Linked DNA regions of Gemmatirosa kalamazoonensis. The protein of the gene in region 1 interacts with the protein of each later gene in a pairwise test. Links are inferred from orthologs where the notes say so. Each region holds a gene or a part of one and is shown on either strand. Other genes may lie near its edges. The genes, in order: ccsA and J421_RS13715.

The links.
Region 2: the proteins of ccsA (region 1) and J421_RS13715 interact in binary tests that used the Escherichia coli proteins (3 or more experiments, as listed by UniProt). The link is inferred for Gemmatirosa kalamazoonensis from one-to-one orthologs.

What each region holds. Positions count from the first base shown.
Region 1 is NZ_CP007128.1:4,879,241-4,890,016, forward strand. The notes cover bases 2,811-5,586. They hold ccsA (cytochrome c biogenesis protein CcsA), read right to left. Parts: upstream 4,675-5,586; coding sequence 3,946-4,674; downstream 2,811-3,945. Other genes in these bases: J421_RS21120 (DUF1707 domain-containing protein), read left to right, coding at 2,811-3,225; J421_RS21125 (inorganic diphosphatase), read right to left, coding at 3,229-3,774; J421_RS32950 (hypothetical protein), read right to left, coding at 3,782-3,946; J421_RS21135 (heme exporter protein CcmB), read right to left, coding at 4,697-5,380; J421_RS32955 (hypothetical protein), read right to left, coding at 5,377-5,526. In the rest of the region: J421_RS21105 (SRPBCC family protein), read left to right, coding at 1-132; fabF (beta-ketoacyl-ACP synthase II), read left to right, coding at 202-1,440; J421_RS21115 (MIP/aquaporin family protein), read left to right, coding at 1,539-2,273; more of J421_RS21120, read left to right, coding at 2,506-2,810; more of J421_RS21140, read right to left, coding at 5,587-6,149; J421_RS21145 (DUF3592 domain-containing protein), read left to right, coding at 6,292-7,164; J421_RS21150 (MFS transporter), read right to left, coding at 7,314-8,879; acs (acetate--CoA ligase), read left to right, coding at 9,098-10,776. UniProt on the Escherichia coli protein: Required for the export of heme to the periplasm for the biogenesis of c-type cytochromes.
Region 2 is NZ_CP007128.1:3,189,431-3,200,207, reverse strand. What follows is about bases 2,794-5,570. They hold J421_RS13715 (cytochrome c maturation protein CcmE), read right to left. Parts: upstream 4,529-5,570; coding sequence 4,058-4,528; downstream 2,794-4,057. Other genes in these bases: J421_RS13705 (uracil-DNA glycosylase family protein), read right to left, coding at 4,982-5,570; J421_RS13710 (YfiM family lipoprotein), read right to left, coding at 4,620-4,985; J421_RS13720 (heme lyase CcmF/NrfE family subunit), read right to left, coding at 2,794-4,054. Also shown: J421_RS13740 (ADOP family duplicated permease), read right to left, coding at 1-282; divalent-cation tolerance protein CutA, read left to right, coding at 411-761; J421_RS13730 (zinc ribbon domain-containing protein), read right to left, coding at 766-1,308; J421_RS13725 (cytochrome c-type biogenesis protein CcmH), read right to left, coding at 1,308-1,922; more of J421_RS13720, read right to left, coding at 1,937-2,793; more of J421_RS13705, read right to left, coding at 5,571-5,626; J421_RS32790 (hypothetical protein), read right to left, coding at 5,705-5,851; J421_RS13695 (ABC transporter ATP-binding protein), read left to right, coding at 6,384-7,310; J421_RS13690 (ABC transporter permease/M1 family aminopeptidase), read left to right, coding at 7,323-9,818; J421_RS33625 (lysozyme), read left to right, coding at 9,897-10,757; J421_RS13680 (lysozyme inhibitor LprI family protein), read left to right, coding at 10,754-10,777. UniProt on the Escherichia coli protein: Heme chaperone required for the biogenesis of c-type cytochromes. Transiently binds heme delivered by CcmC and transfers the heme to apo-cytochromes in a process facilitated by CcmF and CcmH.

The DNA.
Region 1 (10,776 bases):
GGCCCGGGCTGGCCGGTGATCGGCACGTTCGCCGCCGTCGGCGTCATCGGGCCGGTGTTCGTGCACGGCATCGCCAAGCGGACGCTCGCCGGACTGGCCGCGGTCGCCGAAGGGACGAAGGGCGCTGGATGAAGGGACGAATCGGGCCGCTCGCGCGGTCCGATCAGGGGGGAGGCAGGGGACAGCAACCACGAGGTGCATGTGCAGCGTCGTCGCGTCGTCATCACGGGCATCGGTCCGATCACGCCCATCGGTACATCCGCACGCGGTCTCCGCGACGGCCTGCGCGCCGAGCGCTCGGCGGTGCGCGAGGTCACGCGGTTCGACACGTCGCCGTGGCGCACCCACATCGCGGCGCAGGTCGACGACTTCCACGCCACCGACCATCTCGAGGCGAGGCGCGCGAAGCGGCTCGACCGGTTCGGCCAGTTCTCGGTCGTCGCCGCGCAGCTCGCGCTCGACGACGCGCAGCTTGACATCACGCGCGAGAACCGCGACCGCGTCGGCGCGATGATGGGCAGCGCGCTCGGCGGCATCGGCTTCGCCGAGGAGCAGATGATCAACTTCCTGCAGGAGGGCGTGCGCGCGGTCGATCCGTCGGTCGCGCTCAAGGTCTTCTGCGGCGCGGCGAGCTGCAACATCGCCATCGAGATGGGCGTCACCGGGCCTAACAGCACGAACGCGATGAGCTGCGCGTCGGGCACCATCGCGATCGGCGAGGCGTTCCGTCAGATCCGCGACGGCTACGCCGACGTCATGCTCGCCGGCGGCTCCGAGGCGCCGCTCGCGCCGCTGTCGTTCGGCGCGTTCGCGATCATCCGCGCCATGAGCACGCGCAACGACGATCCGTCGAGCGCGTCGCGCCCGTTCGACCGCGCGCGCGACGGCTTCGTGATGGGCGAGGGCGCCGCGGTGCTGCTGCTCGAGGAGCGCTCGCGCGCGCTCGCCCGCGGCGCGCGGGTGTACGCGGAGCTGGTGGGCTTCGGCACGACGAACGACGCGTATCACATGACCGCGCCGCGCCCCGACGGCACACAGGCCGCGCGCGCCATGCGTCTCGCGCTCAGCGACGCGGACGTGCAGCCGCACGAGGTGCAGTACGTCAACGCGCACGGCAGCTCCACGCCGCTCAACGACCCGACCGAGACGCTCGCGCTGAAGCAGGTCTTCGGCGACCACGCGTCGAGGCTGCGCGTGAGCTCCACGAAGGGCTACTACGGCCACGCGCTCGGCGCGTCGGGCGCGTTCGAGGCGGCGATCAGCGCGTTCGCGCTGCACGACGAGTGGCTGCCGCCGACGGTGAACCTGCAGTGCCCCGACGACGCGTGCGATCTCGACTACCTCCCGGGTCACGGCCGCGACGCGCGGGTCGAGCACGTGCTGTCGAACAGCTTCGGGTTCGGGGGGATCAACGCCGCGTTAGTATTCCGCAGGGCATGAGGGCAGGAGGGCGCGAAGCGAGGGCAGGAGGCCTCGTGCCCTCCTGCGCTCCTGCCCTCCTGCCCTCCCCTCGATCCCCCATCTCGCCCCTGGCCCCCATGAGAGATTCCCTCCGTCACTTCGTCGCGGAGTTCGTCGGCACGTTCGCGCTCGTCTTCGTCGGCGGCGCGGCGCTCATGATGGCGCAGGGCGGCGCGGGATCGCTCGGCACGGTCGCCGCCGCGCACGGGCTGATCCTCGCCGTGATGGTCTCCGCGGTGATGCGCATCTCCGGCCACTTCAACCCGGCCGTCACGCTCGGCTTCCTCGTCACGCGGCGCATCCAGCCGCTCATGGCCGCGGTGTACGTCGTCGCGCAGCTCGTCGGCGCGATGGCGGCCGCGTACCTCCACAAGGCGGTGGTGCCGAGCGACGTGTACGCCGCGGCGCATGGCGGCACGCTGTCCATCGCGTCCACGGTGAGCGGCGGCCAGGCGTTCGGGCTCGAGGCCGTCGCGACGTTCTTCCTCGTGTTCACCGTGTTCGGCACCGCGGTCGACCCGCAGGCGCCGAAGGTCGGCGGCTTCGCCATCGGGCTCACGGTGGCGGCGGACATCCTCGCCATCGGCCCGATGACGGGCGCCGCGATGAACCCGGCGCGCGCGTTCGGGCCCGCCGTCGCGTTCGGTCAGTGGGAGGGGCAGCTCATCTACTGGGTCGCCCCCATCGTGGGCGGTGTGGTCGCGGCGCTGCTCTACGACCAGCTCTTCCTCCCGCGCGCGCCCGAGATGCCAGGCAGCGGCGCGGTGCAGCCGGCCAAGGGGCGCGGCGCGCCGCGCGAGCACGCAGTCTGACTCGGAGGACGGTGGCGCGAACGGCGCTGGGCACGGCGCCGGCGGTACGGCGCTGGCGGTGAGGCGCGATGAGGCGAACGACGCCCACGACGCTCGAACCGCGCAGTCCGGCGCCGTGCCGCGGCGTGAGACGGTGTTTGCGCTCCATCGCGCCGTATCGCCCGCGCGGCACCGCCCGCGCGCTCCGCCATGTCCCTGACACCTGCCCGTAAGGTGGCTCGTAGGATCAAGCATGCCTGACGATATATCGAACCGCGCCCGGCCGGCCGACGCCTCGACGGCGCCGCTGCCCATCTCGCAGATGCCGGCCTCCGCCTCCCGGGTGGCGGCGAGCGCGATCGAGGCGGCGCGCGAGCGGACGATCCGGGTGCTCACCGACCGCTTCGCCGACGACACGCTGTCCATCGACCAGTTCGAGGCGCTGCTCGACCGGATGTACAAGGCGAGCACGGTATCGGAGCTCGACGGGCTGCTGAGCGAGGTCGAGTCGCGTCCGATGCACCGCGTCGCCGTCACGCCGTCGTACGCCGAGCCCGCGGCGACGCGGCGCGTGCTCTCGATCATGAGCAACACCGAGCGCAGCGGCCGGTGGGCGATGCCGCGTCAGCTCGAGGTACGCTCGCTCATGAGCTCCATCGTGCTCGATCTGCGCGAGACGCCGCTCCCCGCCGGCGTGTGCGAGATCGACCTGCTCGCCGTGATGGCGAACCTCGAGGTCCTCGTGCCCCCCGGCGTCGTCGTCGAGGACCTCGCGCTCGGCGTCATGGCGAACGTCGAGAATCGGACGTTCGACGATCCCGACGCGCCCATCGACGCCCCGCGCATCCGCATCACGGGCACCGCGATCATGGCGAACGTCGAGATCCGCACGGCGCCCGCCGGGCTGCCGTTCCGCGACGCATGGAAGGAGGCGCGCCGCATGTGGCGGCGGCGCCGGCGCGGCGAGATCTAGCGCCTAACGGATCGTCGACGCCGCGCCGTACTTCGCCTCGTAGCGCTCCATCGACTCGTTGATCAGTCGCAGCGCCGACTCGCTCTTCTCCCATCCGATGATCTCGACGCGCTTGCCCTCGAGGTCCTTGTAGATGTGGAAGAAGTGCTCTACTTCCTTGAGGAAGTGCGCCGGCAGATCCGCGATGTCGAAGTACTCCTGGTGCAGCGGATCGTGGCACGGCACGGCGAGGATCTTGTCGTCCGGCTCCCCCTTGTCGAGCATGCGCAGCACGCCGATCGGCCGCGCGTCGATCTGACAGCCGGGGAACGTGGGCTCCTGTATCCGCACCAGGATGTCCATCGGGTCGCCGTCCTCGTGCAGCGTGCGCGGGATGAACCCGTAGTCGCCGGGATAGTGCACGGCGGAGTAGAGCACGCGGTCGAGCCGGAGCAGGCCGGTCTCCTTGTCCAGCTCGTACTTGTTGCGGCTCTTCGCCGGGATCTCGATGATCGCCGTGACCTGGTCAGGCGGATGCGGTCCGGGCGGGAGGTCGTGCCAAGCGTTGATCATGTAGTCATGATAGCGGCGCCGGGTTGCCGCTGGCACCCGCGCCCTCGGCGCGACGCAGCGCCGCGCGCACGCGCGCCCGCCGCCGCCACAGCGTCACCGCGTACACCGCGTAGACGATCGCCGCCACGGCGTAGGCGGCCTCGTAGTAGCCGGCGTTGCTCGGCGGCATCAGTCCTCTCCCCCGCGCAGCTCGGCCAGGCGGTCCCGATCCACCGCGTAGCGGTAGCGCGCGCGCAGCAGCGCCACGAACAGGAGGAAGAATGCGCCGAACGAGAACAGGAACGTCGTCAGCTGCTCCGGCGGCAGCGACGGCGCGCTCGGCTTCAGCAGGATCGGCTGCGGGTGCAGCGTGCGGAACAGGTACACGCTGAGGTGGATGAACGGCACCAGCAGCCCGGCGAGCACGCCGAGCACGGCGGAGTATCGCGCGCGCTGGCCGCGATCCTCGATCGCGTTGCGCAGCGTCAGGTAGCCGAGCACGATGAGCCACGTGAACAGCGTCAGCGTGAGGCGCGCGTCCCACGTCCACCACGTGCCCCAGATCGGCTTCCCCCACAGCGGCCCGGTGAGCAGCGTCACGGTCATGAACGTGAGCCCCACCTCCGCCGCGCTCTCCGCGACGCGGTCCAGCCGCTCCTCGCGCAGCCACAGGTAGAGCGCGCTCGTCACGGCGAGCAGCGCGAAGCACAGGTACAGCGCGATGAACGCCGACGGCACGTGCACGTAGAAGATCTTCTGCGCCGGCCCCTGCGTCGCCTCGATCGGCGTGAACACGATGGCGCGCACGAGCGCCGCCGCGACGGCGACGACGGCGACGCCGAGCAGGAAGTCGGGGCCGTCGCGCGTGGTGGGCGCGGTGCGCGGCATGGTGGGAAGAGCGGTTGCGGGCTGCGTCATGGGTCGGGTCGCGAGCGTGGGCTCACTCCTCGAGCGTGTACGGGAACGCCAGCGTGCACGCGGTCACGAAGACGATGTCGAACGCGGCGAGCATCTGAAGATAGCCCTGGATCTCGCCGAGCGGCCGGCCGGCGAGCAGCCGCGCGGTGCTGAGCGCCGCCGGGACGACGATCGGCACGAAGAACGGCAGCGCCAGCATCGGCAGCAGCAGCTCCGCCAGCCGCGTGTTCACGGTCATCGCGCTGAACAGCGTCCCCACCGCCACGAGGCCGAGCGTCGCGAGCGCGGCGACGATCGCGAGCCCCGGCAGCGTCGCGCCGTGCAGCAGCGGCAGGTCGTAGAACAGCGCCACCGCGGGGATCGTCACGAGCTGCACGGCGCCGACGAACACCACGTTCGCGAGCGCCTTGCCGGCGAACAGCGCCTCTCTCCCGACTGGGGAAGCCAGCAGGCCGTCGATGGCGCGATCGGCTTCCTCGACGCCGAACGAGCGGTGCAGGCCGAGCAGCCCCGCGAACGTGAAGATGACCCACAGCACGCCGGGCGCCAGGTCGATCGCCGACACCGCCGTGGGATCCCACGAGAAGTGGAACACCGCGACGGCGAGCAGCGCGAACACGATCGCCGCGAAGAACGCGCTGCGGGTGCGGAACTCGATCGTGAGGTCCTTGCGCGCCACGAGCCACGCGGTGCCGAGAAAGCTCACGCCGTCCCCGTGACGAGCGCGCGGTACGCGTCCGCGAACGCCGCCGCGTCGACGCCGGCGCGCGCCTCGACGCGCACGAGCCGACCGGCGAGCATCACCCCGACGCGCGTGCCGAGCGCGAGCCCCTCGGCCAGGTTGTGCGTCACGAGCACGAGCGCCGCGCCGTGCGCCTTCAGCGCGCCGATGGCGTCGGTGAGCGCGCGCGCGCGCCGACCTCGTCGAGCCCCGTGAACGGCTCGTCGAGCAGCACGATGCTGGGCTGGTGCACCATCGCCCGCGCGATGGAGACGCGCTGCTGCAGCCCGCGACTGAGTCGACGTACCGGCGTGTTCGCGCGGTCGGCCACGCGCATGCGCTCGAGCGACGCCATCGCGGCGCGCGCCGGATCGGGCACGCCGTAGAGCCGCGCCGCGAACTCCACGTTCTCGCGCGCACTGAGCGCGGCGTAGAGAAGGCTGTGGTGCGAGATGAGCCCCACGCGCGCCCGCACCGCCGGCGCCGCGTCGCGGTCCAACGACACCCCGCCGATGCGCGCGGTGCCGCGCGTGGGGCGCAGCAGCCCCGCGAGCATGCGCAGCAGCGTCGTCTTCCCCGCCCCGTTCGGCCCGAACAGCGCGAGACATTCGCCGCCGCCGAGCGCGAAGCTCACGTCGTCCACCGCGCGCCGACCGGCGCCGAACGCGCGCGTGAGCCCCACCGCCTCCACGACGGGCGTGGCGACGGCGGCGGCGCGTTCGCTCTCGGGGACGGCTTCCGGCGCGGCGGTCATGGCACGAACGGTAACCGGCCCGTCGCCGCGGCGCACTCTTGCGCGGCTCGTCGACCGCTGCCTCCTTGCGCGCATGTCATCCGCCGACTCCTTCGAGCCGGTCGCGCGACGGTCGCGAACGCGCCGTCGCGGCTGCGGCTGCATGCCCTTCTTCGTGCTATGCGCGGTGCTCGTGCTCGGACCGTCGCTCTGGCTCGACGCGAACGGGCACGTGTCGCGCGCGCGCGTGGAGCGGAAGCGCGAGGACGTCCGCATCGCCTCCGACGGCGCCTGGACCCGCGCGTTCCTGCTCGACGTCGCCCCCGCTGGCGAGACGTCGCCGATCACGCCGACGGTGAGCGTCGACGAGGCGCGCTACGACCGGCTGCGCGTCGGCGACACGGTGCGCGTCCGCACCGTCGCGTGCTGCCCGATCTTCGCGCGGCTCGCCGATCGCAGCACGCTGGACTGGATGCGCGACCTCGCACCGATGGTGCTGCACGGCGGGCGCTGGGTGATCTGGCTCGTCGGCGGCATCGCGGTCCTCGCGTTCGCCGGCCGGCGCGGCACGGCCTTCCTGCTCGCGGCGGCCGTCGCATGGGGCGTCGCCGCGCTCGCGCTGGACCGCGCGACGCCGGGCCCGCTGCCTAACGACGGGCCGCTGCGGGCCGCGGCGCGCGTGCACGCCGTGCGCACGGTGGAGTACGCGCTGTCGACGAGCCGGCGCGACGACTTCGAGCTCCCGCAGCCGTACGACGTCGCGGAGCTCGCGTTCGTCCCCGCCCCCGGCGCCGACACGGTCGTCGCCGTTGACGCCGTGGACGACGGCACCATGCCGCAGCTCGTCATGGGCGGCACGGTGCCGGTGCGCTTCGACCCCGCTCGGCCGCGCGCCGCGACCATCGACGGCGGCGACCGGAGCTACGTCGACCGCAATCGTCCGCTGTTCATCGCGATCGTCGGCGGGGTGTTCGCGCTGGCGACGCTCATCGGGCTGATCCTCACCCGCAAGCAGCCGCGGCGCCGCCGGCGCTGATCCGCCGGGCACCGCTCCACGTACGCGTTTCTATGGGACTGAAGAAGGACTCAAGGAGGACTGAAGAAGGAGAACACCAACAGAGTTGTTGGTCCTTGTTCAGTCCTCCTTCAGTCCTTCTTCAGTCCAACGAACAGTCGTACGTGGAGTCACGCCCGCAGATCCACGTCCTTCGTCTCGCGCACGAACAGCGCGCCGACCACGAACGTCACGGCGGCGATCACGATCGGGTACCACAGCCCCGAGTACATGTCGCCCGTCGCCGCCACGATCGCGAACGCCGTCGTCGGCAGGAAGCCGCCGAACCACCCGTTGCCGATGTGATACGGCAGCGACATCGACGTGTAGCGGATGCGCGTCGGGAACATCTCCACGAGCATCGCCGCGATCGGGCCGTACACCATCGTCACGTACAGCACGAGCACGAACAGGATGGCGACCACCATGCCGCGGTTCGTGCGCGCCGGATCCGCCTTCGCGGGGTAGCCCGCCGCCTTCAGCGTGGCGCCGAGCGTGGAGTCGAACGCCGCGCCGCGCGCCTTCGCGTCCGGCGCCGCGGCGTCGTACGACGGGATCACCGCCCCGCCGACGTGCACGGCGGGCGGCGCGTCGAACTCCGCCGCGTTGTGGTACGGCACGCCCGCCTTCACGAGCGCCGTCTTCGCGACGTCGCACGGCGACGTGAACTTGCTCTTCCCCACGGGATCGAACTGCACCGAGCACGACGCGGGATCCGCGGTCACCGTCACCGGCGCGCGCTGCTGCGCCGCCTCCAGCGCGGGGTTCGCGTAGTGCGTGAGCGCGCGGAACAGCGGGAAGTACGTGAGCGCCGCGAGCAGGCACCCGCCGAGGATGATCGGCTTGCGGCCGATGCGGTCGGACAGCGAGCCGAACACGATGAAGAACGGAGTGCCTAACAGCAGCGCCGCCGCCATCATGAGGTTCGCCGTCTGCCCGTCCACCTTGAGCGACTGCGTGAGGAAGAACAGCGCGTAGAACTGCCCCGCGTACCACACCACCGCCTGCCCCATCACGAGGCCGAACAGCGCGAGCAGCACGACGCGCAGGTTCGGCCAGCGGCCGAACGAGTCGCGCAGCGGCTGCTTCGAGTGCTTGCCCTCGGCCTTCATGGCCTGGAACACCGGGCTCTCGTTCAGCCGCAGGCGGATCCACACCGACACGCCCAGGAGCACGAGCGACACGAGGAACGGGATGCGCCAGCCCCACGCCTCGAACGCCTCGGTGCCGAGCGCGAGGCGGCAGCCGAGGATCACGAGCAGCGAGAGAAAGAGCCCGAGCGTCGCCGTCGTCTGGATCCACGCCGTGTACTGCCCGCGTTTGCCGTTCGGCGCGTGCTCCGCGACGTAGGTCGCCGCCCCACCATACTCGCCGCCGAGCGCGAGCCCCTGCAGCAGGCGCAGGGAGATCAGCGTCACCGGGGCCGCCACGCCGATCGACGCGTACCCCGGCAGCACGCCGACGAGGAACGTCGACACGCCCATGATGAGGATCGTGACGAGGAACGTGTACTTCCGCCCCACGAGATCTCCCAGCCGCCCGAAGATCAGCGCGCCGAACGGCCGCACCGCGAACCCCGCGGCGAACGCGAGCAGCGCGAAGATGAACGCCGCCGTCGGGTTCACGCCGGAGAAGAACTGCTTCGAGATGATCGCCGCGAGCGATCCGTACAGGTAGAAGTCGTACCACTCGAACATCGTGCCGAGCGACGACGCGAAGATCACGGTGCGGACGTCGCGTGCGGAGAGCACGCGCTCGCCCGGAGCGGCCAGCGGCAGGCCAATGGCCGGCGGGGTGGTGGTCGCCACGGATCGGGCTCCTGGTTCGGTGTCGGGCGGACTCTGCGTCGTTGCGCGCGCCTTCGCAATCCTTGCATGTTTCCAGTCGCGAGCCACCCACGCGCCCAGAGCCGAGCATGAGCGACCTCGACGTCCTGCTCCAGGAAGACCGCAGCTTCCCGCCGCCGCCACAGTTCAGCGCCCAGGCCCACACCGCCGGCGCCGACATCTATCGGGACGCCGCGCGGGACCCCGACGCATTCTGGGCCCGCATGGCCCGCGAGCTGACGTGGATCGAGCCGTTCACGCGCGTCCTCGACTGGAAGCCGCCGCACGCGCAGTGGTTCGCCGACGGCACGCTGAACGCGAGCGCGAACTGCCTCGATCGGCACGTCGACGGGCCGCGGCGCAACAAGGCGGCCATCGTGTGGGAGGGAGAGCCCGGCGACCGGCGCACGCTCACCTACTGGGACCTGTACCGCGAGGTGAACCTCTTCGCGAAGGTCCTCGACCGGCTCGGCGTGAAGAAGGGCGACCGCGTCGCGATCTACCTCCCGATGATCCCCGAGGCGGTCGTCGCGATGCTCGGCTGCGCGCGCGTCGGCGCCGTGCACTCCGTGGTGTTCGGCGGCTTCTCGCCCGAGTCGCTGCGCGACCGCATCAACGACTCGCGGTGCAAGCTGCTCATCACCGCCGACCGCGGGTACCGGCGCGGCCAGGTCGTGCCGCTCAAGCGCAACGCCGACCGCGCGCTCGAGGAGACGCCGTCGATCGAGAACGTCATCGTCGTTAGGCGGCGGCCCGGCGCGGAGGGCGACCTCGCGTTCCCCGAGATCGTCGAGGGGCGCGACCACTGGTGGCACCGCCTCATGCACGACGCGGAGCACGACGGCGAGTCGTTCGTCCGCGAGCCCGAGGCGATGAACGCGGAGGACCTGCTCTACATCCTCTACACCTCCGGCACGACGGGGAAGCCGAAGGGGATCGTGCACACGACCGGCGGCTACATGACCGGGGTCGCGGCGACCACGAAGTACGTGTTCGACCTGAAGGACGAGGACGTGTACTGGTGCACTGCCGACATCGGGTGGGTGACGGGACACAGCTACATCGTCTACGGGCCGCTCGCCGTCGGCGCCACGTGCGTCGTCTACGAGGGCGCGCCCGACTGGCCGGACAAGGACCGCTTCTGGCAGATCTGCGAGCGCTACGGCGTGACCATCTTCTACACCGCGCCGACGGCGATCCGCGCGTTCATGAAGTGGGGCACCGAGTTCCCGGCGCGCCGCGACCTGTCGCGTCTGCGACTGTTAGGCAGCGTCGGCGAGCCGATCAACCCCGAAGCATGGATGTGGTACCACGAGCACATCGGCGGCGGCCGGTGCCCGATCGTGGACACGTGGTGGCAGACGGAGACGGGGGCGATCATGATCACGCCGCTCCCCGGCGTCACCGCGACGAAGCCCGGATCCGCCACCGTCCCGTTCCCCGGCGTCTCGGCCGCGCTCCTCGATTCGTTAGGCAAGGAGATCCCCGAGGGGGGCGGGCTTCTCGCGCTCACCCGCCCCTGGCCGTCGATGCTGCGCACCATCTGGGGCGACGACGACCGCTACGTGCAGACGTACTTCTCGAAGTGGGAGGGGCGCCCGGATCTCTACTTCCCCGGCGACGGCGCGAAGCGCGACGCCGACGGCTACTACTGGATCCTCGGCCGCGTCGACGACGTGCTGAACGTCGCGGGGCACCGCATCGGCACCATGGAGGTCGAGAGCGCGCTCGTCGACCATCCCGCGGTCGCCGAGGCCGCCGTCGTCGG
Region 2 (10,777 bases), 1.7 Mb from region 1 along the record:
CGAGATCCAGCTCTTGAGCATGGGCCCTCCGGGGCGGTACGCGTTCGCGCGGGGCTCGAAGCCGGTCCACCCGCGCCACCATCTCCAGCGCAGCACGGCCGGCGCGGAGCCGACGAGCTGCGCCCACAGCCACCGCCGCGCCGCCGGCGTGCCGGCGGCGCGCGACCGCTCGCCGAACTCCTCGACGACATCGGCGAGCAGCTCGTCGCGCTCCGCGCGCGGGAGGAGCGCGCCGAGCAGGACGAGCGGCAGTCGCGGGAGGCGGGGCTCGGACGGTGCCATGGCTTCTACAATGTAGAAATATCGCGCGCCGCGATAGCACGCGCTGATAGATCGTTGGATGGATCGCTCGATCGTTCCGCGTTAGACGCTGGCTGCGCCCGGAAGGTTGACTCGGCTAGAATTACGGCATGTCTTCCGACGCCACCGTCGTTCTCACCACGCTCGCCTCCGAGGACGAGGCAGTCGCGTTCGTGCGCGCGCTGCTCGATCGGCGCCTCGTCGCCTGCGGCACGATCCTCCCCGGCGCCCGCTCGCTCTATCGCTGGGAGGGCCAGCTCGCCGACGAGCGCGAGGTCGTCGTGCTGCTGAAGAGCGCGGCCGGCCGGCTCGGCGACCTCGCGACCGTGTTCGCCGAGCTGCACCCGTACAAGGTGCCGGAGCTGCTCGCGCTCCCCGTAGCGGCGGGGCTCGAGAAGTACCTCGGCTGGATCGCCCGCGAGACGGGCGAGGGGCGCGACGAGGAGATCGTCGCGCCCTGACGCGTCAGGCCGCGGCCGCGTCGAGCGGCACGCCGCACGCGCCGCAGAACCGCTGCTCCGGCTGGTCGCACGCCGCGCCGCAGCGCGGACAGACCGCCGGCAGGTAGCGGCCGCACGCGGAGCAGAACACCGCGTCCGCCTCCGGGCGCGGGCCGTCGACCGGGCAGACCGCGGCGTGGGCGGACGAGGCGCGATAGCGACGGATCGTGCGCTCCACGATGTCGTCCGAAGCGGCGGCGGCCGCGCGAGTGCCTAACGCCGCGGCGGCGTCGCGGGCGCGCAGCTCGGCGAGCGCCTCGCGGGTGTACGTCGCCTTCAGCGCATCGTAGTCCGCGTCGGAGAGCTTGCCCGTCGCGCGGTCGAACTCGATCTCGCGCAGCGCGTCGACGGCGCCGGTGGTCGCCTCCCTCGCGCGCGACGGTACCGGACGCCGCGCGCGCGGTGCGTCGGTCTCGTCGCGCAGCAGCGGGCCGAGCACGAGCGCCGCGGCGCCCAGCGCGAGCACGGTGCCCGCGCCGAGCGCGATGACGCCATCGGGGAGCGCCATCAGGCTTCCTCCGCGCGCACCGCGGCGTCGAGGCGCGCGAGCTCCTCGGGCGTGGCGTCGACGTCCGCCTGGACGTCGCCGCGCGACGCGGGCGTGACGACGGCGGCGCGCGCGCGCCACCGCCGAAGCGTGGTGGCCACCACGGCGCCCGCGGTGCCGATGGCGACGAACGGCGCCACGTAGCCCGCCCAGTTGAAGCCTTCCTTCTTCGGCACCATCAGCACGCGCTCGCCGTACACGTCGGTGAACGCGGCGACGATCTCGTCGGCCGAGTAGCCGCCCTCGACGAGGCGCTGCACGTCGCCGTGCATGGCGGGCGACACGGAGCACGAGAAGTCGGTCGTGCGGCAGGTGAAGACGTCGAGCGTGCAGCCGCACTGACAGTGGATGCGGTGCTCCAGATCGTCGCGCTGCTGCGTCGTGAGCACGGGCCGCGCGCCCGGCTTCACCGGCAGGCGCACGGGACGGATCGCGCTCTGGTTCATCACCATGTTGGACGCCGCGGACTGCGACTGCGTCGTGTCCGACGAGGTGCCCTGCACCTCGCCCTGCGCCAGCAAGCGGCGACCGGCCGCCAACGACACGGCCGCGGCGACGAACTGTCGGCGATGCATGGACATCGTGCGCGTCACGTCGCGCGGAGGTTCGCGCCGGCGGGCACCGGCTCGGGCGCGACGAGCGGCCGCGGCAGCTCGACGTGCTCCGGCGGCAGCACGGCGACGTAGCCGCTCTGCGAGCGCTTGCGCTCCGCCTGCGGCCACATCACGATCAGCCCACCGATCGCCATGAAGAGGCCGCCGATCCACACCCACTCGACGAGCGGGTTGAACTGGATGCGCAGCTCGGCCGTCTCGCTCTGCGTGACGCCGGCGAGGACGACGTACACGTCCTGCTTCAGCGACGCCCGGATGCCGACCTCGGTGGACGGCTCGAACGTGGGCTGGTCGCGGCTGTCGACGTGCTGCCGCTTCTCGCTCGTGATGATCCCCATCGGCTGGCCGTCGCGCTCCGTCTCGAGCGAGATCGCGGTGACGTAGCGGTTGAGCGCCTTGTACTGCGACGCGCCGGTGCTCGTGAAGCGCCAGCGGTGCCCCCACGGGTCGACGGTCGCGTAGCTCTCGCCCGGCTTCAGCGTGACGTCCATCTCCTTCTTGAACGCGAGGCCGGCGAACGCGGCGAACATGGTGATCATGCCGAAGTGCACCACGTAGCCGCCGTAGCGCCGCCGGTTGCGCGCGACGAGCCGCACGAACGCGCGCGGCGGGGCCTCGCCGTGCATGCGCATGCGCGCCGCGACCCCCTTCTGAAACTCCTGCAGGATGGTGCCGAGCACGAACGCGGCGAGCGTGTAGCAGACCACGGCGTAGAAGTCGCGCATGCCGGCGGCGACGAGCACCGCGCCGGTGACGAGGCCGATGGCTCCGGGCACGGTGAACTGGCGCCGCAGGTTCGCCACCGACGCCCGCCGCCACGCGATGAGCGGCCCGATGCCGGTGAGCGCGAGCAGCAGCAGGCCTAACGGGACGTTCACCGTGTTGAAGAACGGCGGCCCGACCGTGATCTTCTCGCCGCGCACCGCCTCGGAGATGATCGGGAACAGCGTGCCCCACAGCACCGAGAACGCGATGCCGACGAGGGCGACGTTGTTGTAGAGGAACGCCGCCTCGCGGCTCAGCATGCTCTCCAGCTCCGCGTGTGCCTTGAGGTCGCGGAGGCGCGTCGCGACGAGGTACCCGGTGGTCGCGATGCTGAGCGCGAGGAAGCCGGCGAACCAGTTGCCCACCGGCGACTGCGCGAACGAGTGCACGCTCTGGATGACGCCGGAGCGTGTGATGAACGTGCCGAGGATCGCGAGCAGGAACGTCGACACGACGAGCGTGACGTTCCACTTCCGCAGCATGCCGCGCTTCTCCTGGATCATGATCGAGTGGAGGAACGCGGTGCCGGTGAGCCACGGCAGCAGCGACGCGTTCTCGACGGGATCCCACACCCAGTAGCCGCCCCACCCGAGCTCGACGTACGCCCACCACATGCCGAGCGTGATGCCGATGGTCAGGAAGAACCAGCTCAGGAGCGACCAGCGGCGCACCGGCGCGAGCCACGAGGCGTCGAGCCGCCGCGTGACGAGGGCGGCGATCGCGTAGGCGAACGGCACCGCGGTGGCGACGTACCCCAGGTAGAGCATCGGCGGGTGGACCGCCATGCCCGGGTTCTGGAGCTGCGGGTTCATGCCGCGGCCGTCGGCGGGGATCCAGTCGAGCCGCTCGAACGGGTTCGCGCCGAAGCACATCGTCAGCAGGAAGAACAGCGTGACGACGCTCAGCGTGCCCGTGACGTACGGCAGCAGCTCCGCGGCGCCACGCTCACGGTTCGCGCGCACGCGCCCGGTCGCGACGGCGGTCGCCGCGTACGCGGAGAGGATCAGGCACCAGAACAGCAGCGACCCCGCCTGCCCCGCCCAGAACGCGGTGAACGTGTAGACCTTCGGCAGGTTCGCGCTCGTGTAGCTGGCGACGAACTTCACCGAGAAGTCGTGCGAGAAGAGCGCCGCCCACAGGCCGACGCTGGCGAGCGCCACGAAGCCCGTGGTCGCGTACAGCGCCCGCTCGCCGCTGTGAATCAGGTCACGCCGACCGTTCGTGGCGCCGGCGAAGGAGACGGTCGCGCTCCACGCGGCCATGAGCAGCGCCACCCACAGCGACAGCTCCCCGAGCAGGACCAGCCCGGGGGCGATGCCGGAGCCCACGGCTCAGGCGCGCGCGCCGGGCACCGGCGCGCGCTGGGTGCCGGGTGCCTGATACCCGGGCGTGCTCTTGTACTTGTCGGGCGCGTTCTCGTAGCGCGACGCGCACTTCGCGAGCAGCGTCGTGGCCCGGAACGTCCCGTCGGAGCCGAGGCGACCCTCGACGATGACGTCGACCCCGTCGGTGAACGTGTCGGGGGCGATGCCGCGGTACGCCACGGCGTAGGTCTGCTGGCCGTCGGTCATGTCGAACGTGAGCGAGCGCCCACCGGGATCGCGCTTGATGCTCCCCGGCACGACGCGCGCGCCGACCTTCACGCCGCTCTCGCGAAAGCTCGGGTCGCGGGAAACCTTCGCCGCGAGCTCGCCGGGCGTGAGGTAGTACTGGCCGGTCTCCTTGATGGAGCTGGCCATGAGGAAGCCGGCACTGCCGAGGACCAGCAGGCCCCCGATGAGAAACTTGGTCCGCGCTTTCACGAATGCGTGTCCTGCTGGAGTGTCCGACCGGGACGGCCGACTACCACAATAATACCATGCGGCATAATGCGATGCGGGCGGTCACGGCGGGTCATCGCGCCGTCCGCGCGAGCAGCGCCGCGTACGCCGCGGCCCCGAGGGCGTCGGCGACGAGGTCGCGCGCGCTGAACCGTCCCGTGACGCGCCGGTCGCGAACTTCCTTCCCCATGGAGATCGTCGCCGCGAGCCCGGCGGCCATTCCGAGCGCCGGCCGCCGGTCGAGCCCCGCGAGCCGCGCTGCCGAGAAGCCCGCGGCCGCCGTGAACCCGGCCATGAAGAAGTGCTTCGCCTTGTCGGCGCCGAGCCATCGGTCGGGAGGGAGCACGGGTCGGACGGCGCGGGTGGAATCGCGCGGCGGCTGGGCCGCAACGGGGGCAGCGGCGAGCAGCAGCGCGACGAGCGCCGAGCACCGCGTCACGCGGCGCTCCGCACGCCCTCGCCGATGCCGAGCGCGGCGAAGCGCACGGCGAGCAGCTCGAGCGCGCGCTGCAGCAGCGCCTGGTGCTCCGCCGCGTGCACCCAGGAGCTCGCGCCGGAGGGATGCGGCAGGGGCACGGCGACGGCGCGCCCCCCGTCATACGCAACCTCGTGCTCGCGCCCGACGAGCGCGTCGAGCGGGCGCGGCCCGAAGAAGCGGTCCATCGCCAGCCGGCCGACGGGGATGATCAGCTCCGGCCGGATGATCCGCAGCTCCGCGTCGAGCCACCCCGCGCACGCGGTCCGCTCCGACGGGTTCGGCACGCGGTCGCCGCGGCCGGAGGGATGGGCGCCGGGAAAGCACCGCGTGACGGCCGCGATGTAGACGTGCTCGCGCACAACGTCCTCGGTGAACCCGGCGCGCTCGAACCACCGGAACAGCGTCTTCCCCGCGCGCCCCGAGAACGCGCGTCCGTTCGAGACCTCGGCCCGGCCGGGCGCCTGGCCGACGAGCACGATGCGCGGTTCGCGGGCGTGGGAGACGACGGGGCGGACGTCGGGCGGGAGCGTGCAGCGGCGGCAGGCCGCGAGCGCGGCGCGGTGCGACTCGAGCGCGGCGGAGATCGGGAGACGGCGTGACATGGCGACCGGGGATTCGACGAGCGGACCCGGAGAGTAACCCGATCCATCACGTCCGGTTCCCCGCGCGGGCCGCGCCGCCTAACGCGCCAGCCCCGGCGCGCCGAGGATCACCCAGCTCCGCGGGCCGGGGTGGAACCCCCGGGGGCCCTCGCCCGTGCGCGCGGTGGTCATCGCGGACGGCGGCGACGCGCCGGCGCTCGCCGCCGCGCGCAGGCTGGTCAGCATGCGGTCGATGATCGTGTGCAGGCGCGCGTCCTCCTCGGCGCGGCTCCGTCCGGGCGACCGGTCCTCGAGGGCGCGCAGGGCGTGCGCGAGCGCCGCGTCGCGCCGGCGCGCCGCGTCGAGCCGCGCACGACACGGGGCACGCGGCGAGATGTGTGCGCGCGTCGGCGCTCGCCGAGCCGCCGACGTCGAGGAGCTGCAGACCGGTGAGATGGCTGTTGGGCGACATCGTGTGGCGGGGCGACGGGGGACGATGGCGTGGGCTCGCATCATCTCACCGATGACGGCGAGTCGGTCCATCGTCATTTCGGCGCTCGGCGACCGCCGGTCAGCACGAACGGCGCCCAGTAGTGCGGCTCCGCCCAGCGCCGGACGACGTCGCGATCCCGGACCTCGCGCCGCGCGCATTCCGTTAGGCGGCCACGTTTCGCCGTGGACCGCGCCCGGCGGGCATGCCCCCGCGCCGTCGCCGTTGCCGGAACGAGCTCCAGGCCGCATCGTGGCGGTCCCACCCTTCTTCGCCCCGGAGCGCCCCGTGCAGCTCGAGATCCGCCACCTGTCGAAGACCTATCCGAACGGCGTCCGCGCGCTCGACGACGTGTCGCTCAGCATCCCGCCCGGGATGTTCGGGCTCCTCGGCCCCAACGGCGCGGGCAAGTCGTCGCTCATGCGCACGATCGCGACGCTCCAGCAGCCCGACACCGGCACCATCACGCTCGGCGACCTCGACGTCCTGAAGTCCGCGGACGCCGTGCGGCGGCTGCTCGGCTACCTGCCGCAGGAGTTCGGGCTCTACCCGAATCTCTCGGCGGAGATGGTGCTCGACCACTTCGCCACGCTGAAGGGCCTAACGGAATCGAAGGCGCGCCGCCGAGTCGTCGACGCGCTGCTCGAGCAGGTGAATCTCGCCGACGCGCGCAAGAAGGCGGTCGGCGGCTTCTCGGGCGGCATGAAGCAGCGACTCGGGATCGCCATCGCGCTCGCCGGCGACCCGCGGCTCATCATCGTCGACGAGCCGACGGCGGGACTCGATCCGTCGGAGCGCTACCGCTTCCTCAACCTGCTCGCCGAGATCGGACAGGAGCGCATCGTGATCCTGTCGACGCACATCGTCGACGACGTGCGCGAGCTGTGCCCGCGGATGGCGATCATCAACCGCGGGCGCGTCGTGCTCGCCGGCGAGCCGACGCAGGTGCTCGCCGGCGTGGCGGGGCGCATCTGGCGGCGCGAGATGTCGCGCGACGAGCTGGAGGCGACCCGGGCGACGCACGAGGTGATCTCGGTGCGACTCGTCGCCGGACGGCCGGTGGTGCACGTCTTCGCCGATGCGTGCCCCGATCCGCGCTGGGTGCCGGTCGATCCGGATCTCGAGGACGTGTACTTCCACACGCTCGCCGGCGGCACGATCGACGGTGCGTCGGGCTCGCCGAGCGCCGACGCCCCCGCCCTGCAGTCCGTCTGACGGGAGGCGCCCGTGCTGCGACAGATTCTCTTCTTCGAGATCCGGTATCAGCTGCGCCGCCCCGCGACGTGGCTGTACTTCGCGATCCTGTTCCTGCTCGCGTTCGGCTTCCTGTCGTCCGACGCGGTGGAGATCGGCGGCGGCCGCGGCAAGGTGCTGAAGAACGCACCGTGGGTGCTCGCGAACACGACGATCATCCTCACCGCCATCGGCCAGGTCATCACCTCGGCGCTCGTCGGCACGTCGATCCTGCGCGACTTCCAGACCCGCACGCACGAGCTGCTGTTCACGACGCGCATCAGTCGAGTGGGCTACCTCGCCGGCCGGTTCGGCGGCGCGTTCGTCGCCATGCTCGTCGTGTATCTCGCGATCCCGCTCGGCGCGCTCGTCGGCAGCGTGATGCCGTGGATCGACCACGACAAGATGCTGCCGATCCACCTCGCGAACTACCTGCACCCGTTCCTGCTGTTAGGCCTGACCAACGTGCTGTTCATCAGCGCGGCGTTCTTCGCGGCGGGCGCGCTCACGCGCAACCAGTTCGTCGTCTACACGATGGGGATCTTCCTCCTCGTCGCGTGGTCGGTCACGGGGCAGCTCACGCGCGACCTGCGCAACGACTGGATCGGCGCCCTGCTCGATCCGTTCGGCATCCAGCCGTTCACGCTCGCCACGCGCTACTGGACGGTGGCCGACAAGAACACGCTGCTCGTGCCGCTCTCCGGATTCGTCCTGTGGAACCGGCTCGCGTGGCTCGCCGTGTCCGGTGGGCTCGTCGCGCTCACGCTGGGCGCGTTCCGCTTCCGCGCGCAGCCGGCGTCGCTCGGGCTGCGCTGGCGGCACCCGAAGCTCGCCGTCGCCGGCGTGCCCGGTGGCCTCGGCGGCGACGATCGTCCAGGGATCACGATCGGCTCGCGCGCGGCGCACGCGGCGGCCGAGCGACTGGCGACGGCGTGGGCCGGCGTGAGCGGTGCGGCATCGCGCGGCCGCCAGCTCCTGGCCGTCACGCGGCTCGCGTTCGCGTCGATGACGCGGCAGGTGAGCTTCCTCGCCATCGCCACCGTCGGCGCGGTGAACGTGATCATGTCCGCCTGGTTCGCGAATCGCATGGACCAGGTCACCGTCTATCCGCGCACCTATCTCATCGCCGACGCGGTGGTGGGCGGCTTCGGGCTGTTCTTCGTCATCCTGCTCACGACGTTCGTGGGCGAGCTGGTGTGGCGCGAGCGACAGCTCGGCGCGGACCAGATCCAGGACGCGCTGCCCGTGAGCCCGGCGCTGCATCTCGTGGGTCGCGCGGCGGGGCTCGTGGGCGCCATGGCCGTGCTGCAGGCGGTGCTCATCCTCGCCGGCATCGCCGTGCAGACGGTGAAGGGGTACCACGAGTACGAGCTGTCGGTGTACCTCCGCACCGTGTTCCTCATCGAGTTCCCGTTCGTGCTGCAGTACGCGCTGCTCGCGTTCGTGGTGCACACGGTGGTGAACAACAAGGCGGTGGGCCACGTGCTGCTGCTCGCGTGGTGGGTGTCGCTCATCACGCTCGACACGCTCGGCTTCGAGCACCTGCTCTACCAGTTCGGGGTGCGCATCCTCGAGTTTCCGCGCTACGCGACGTTCGCGCAGTCGTTCCCGAACACGATCCCGTTCTCCGAGGGGATCGGCTTCATCACCGAGGCGGACAAGGACGACGCGGGGCGCGACCTGCCGTTCATGGTCACCGCGCACGAGGTCGCGCACCAGTGGTGGGGACACCAGGTGATGCCGGCCGGTGTGCAGGGCGAGACGATGCTCGTCGAGTCCATGGCCGAGTACTCCGCGCTCATGACGACGGAGAAGGAGTACGGGCGCCACGCGATGGAGAAGTATCTGCGCGCGGAGCTCGACTGGTACCTGCGCGGCCGCGGCACCGAGGACAAGCGCGAGCTGCCGCTCGCCCTCGTCGAGGGCCAGGGCTACATCCGCTACGGCAAGGGCGGGCTCACGCTGTACGCGCTGCGCGACTACATCGGCGAGGACGCGATGAACCGCGCGCTGTCGTCGTACGTGCGCAAGGTCGCGTTCCAGGAGGCGCCGTTCACGACGACGAAGGATCTCCTCGCCGAGTTCCGCGCCGTCACGCCGGACTCGCTGCAGTACCTCGTGAAGGACCTGTTCGAGACGATCACGCTCTGGGATCTCAAGACCGACACCGCGACCGCCGTCCGGCGCGCCGACGGCAAGTGGGTGGTGACGCTCGGCGTCGCGGCGAAGAAGGTGCGCGCCGACACGGCGGGCGCCGAGAGACCGATCCCGATGGGGGACTACGTGACCGTCGGCGTGTTCGGCCCGAAGAAGGCGAAGGACGATGCGCTCGGCGAGCCGCTCTACCTCGGCAAGCACCGCATCACCGCGGCGACGTCGCGCATCGAGGTCGTCGTGGACCGGCCGCCCGAGCGCGCGGGGATCGACCCGTACCACCTGCTGATCGACCGCAACCACAAGGACAACGTCCGCGACGTCGAGCGCCACTGAGCGGATCCCGGCGCGGGTTTCGTACGGTGAGTCGGCACCCACGTCGGTCCCGTCGCCGTCCGATCCCCAGGAGACACCATGGCACAGAGCAACCTCACCCTCAGCGCCGACGGGCTCGCGGCGCTCATCGCCCACGAGGCGCTCATCGACGGGCTGTACGACGACGATTCGGGATACGCGACGTTCGGCGTGGGGCATCTCGTGCACCCCACGCACAAGTGGCCGAGCTTCCTGCTGAAGGCGGCGCGCGCCGACCCTGCGTGGTCGTCGAGCGTGAAGGAGCGCAAGTGGTCGAAGACGAAGTCGACGTTCTACCTCGAGCGCGCCGCGGTGGCGGTGACGGGCTTCGACCAGCTCCAGACCAAGGCGGCGGAGCTCGGGCGCGACATCGTCGCCGGGCGAAAGCAATTCGGCGGCAAGACGTACGCGCAGCTCAACGCCGCGCAGCAGGCCATCGTCGACGGTGTGCTCGACGACGCCGTGCGTGTCGAGGTCGACATGCTCGCGCGCAAGGCCGACCAGGTGCTGGCGCAGGACGCGCAGCGGTTCGAGCAGGCGGTCCGCGACAAGGTCACGCGCAACCTCGACCAGGACGAGTTCGACGCGCTCGTGTCGTTCACGTTCAACGTGGGCGTCGGCAACTTCAGCGCGTCCACGCTGCTGAAGCGGATCAACGACGGCAGCTACCGGTGCGGCACGCCCGCCGTGCGTCGCGCGGCGATCGTCGACGTCGAGGCGCAGTTCAAGAAGTGGAACAAGTCGGGCGGCGTGGTGCTGAAGGGCCTCACGACGCGCCGCCAGGACGAGGCCGACCTGTTCCTCGGGCCCGCCCGTCAGGAGCTCCAGGAGCTGGAGGACAAGGAGCGCATGCGTCGGCAGGCGCCGCAGCCGCCGCTGCTGATGAACAACGCGCCGTCGTGGCGGGTACCACTGCCATGAGCTCGCGCGCACGCATGGCC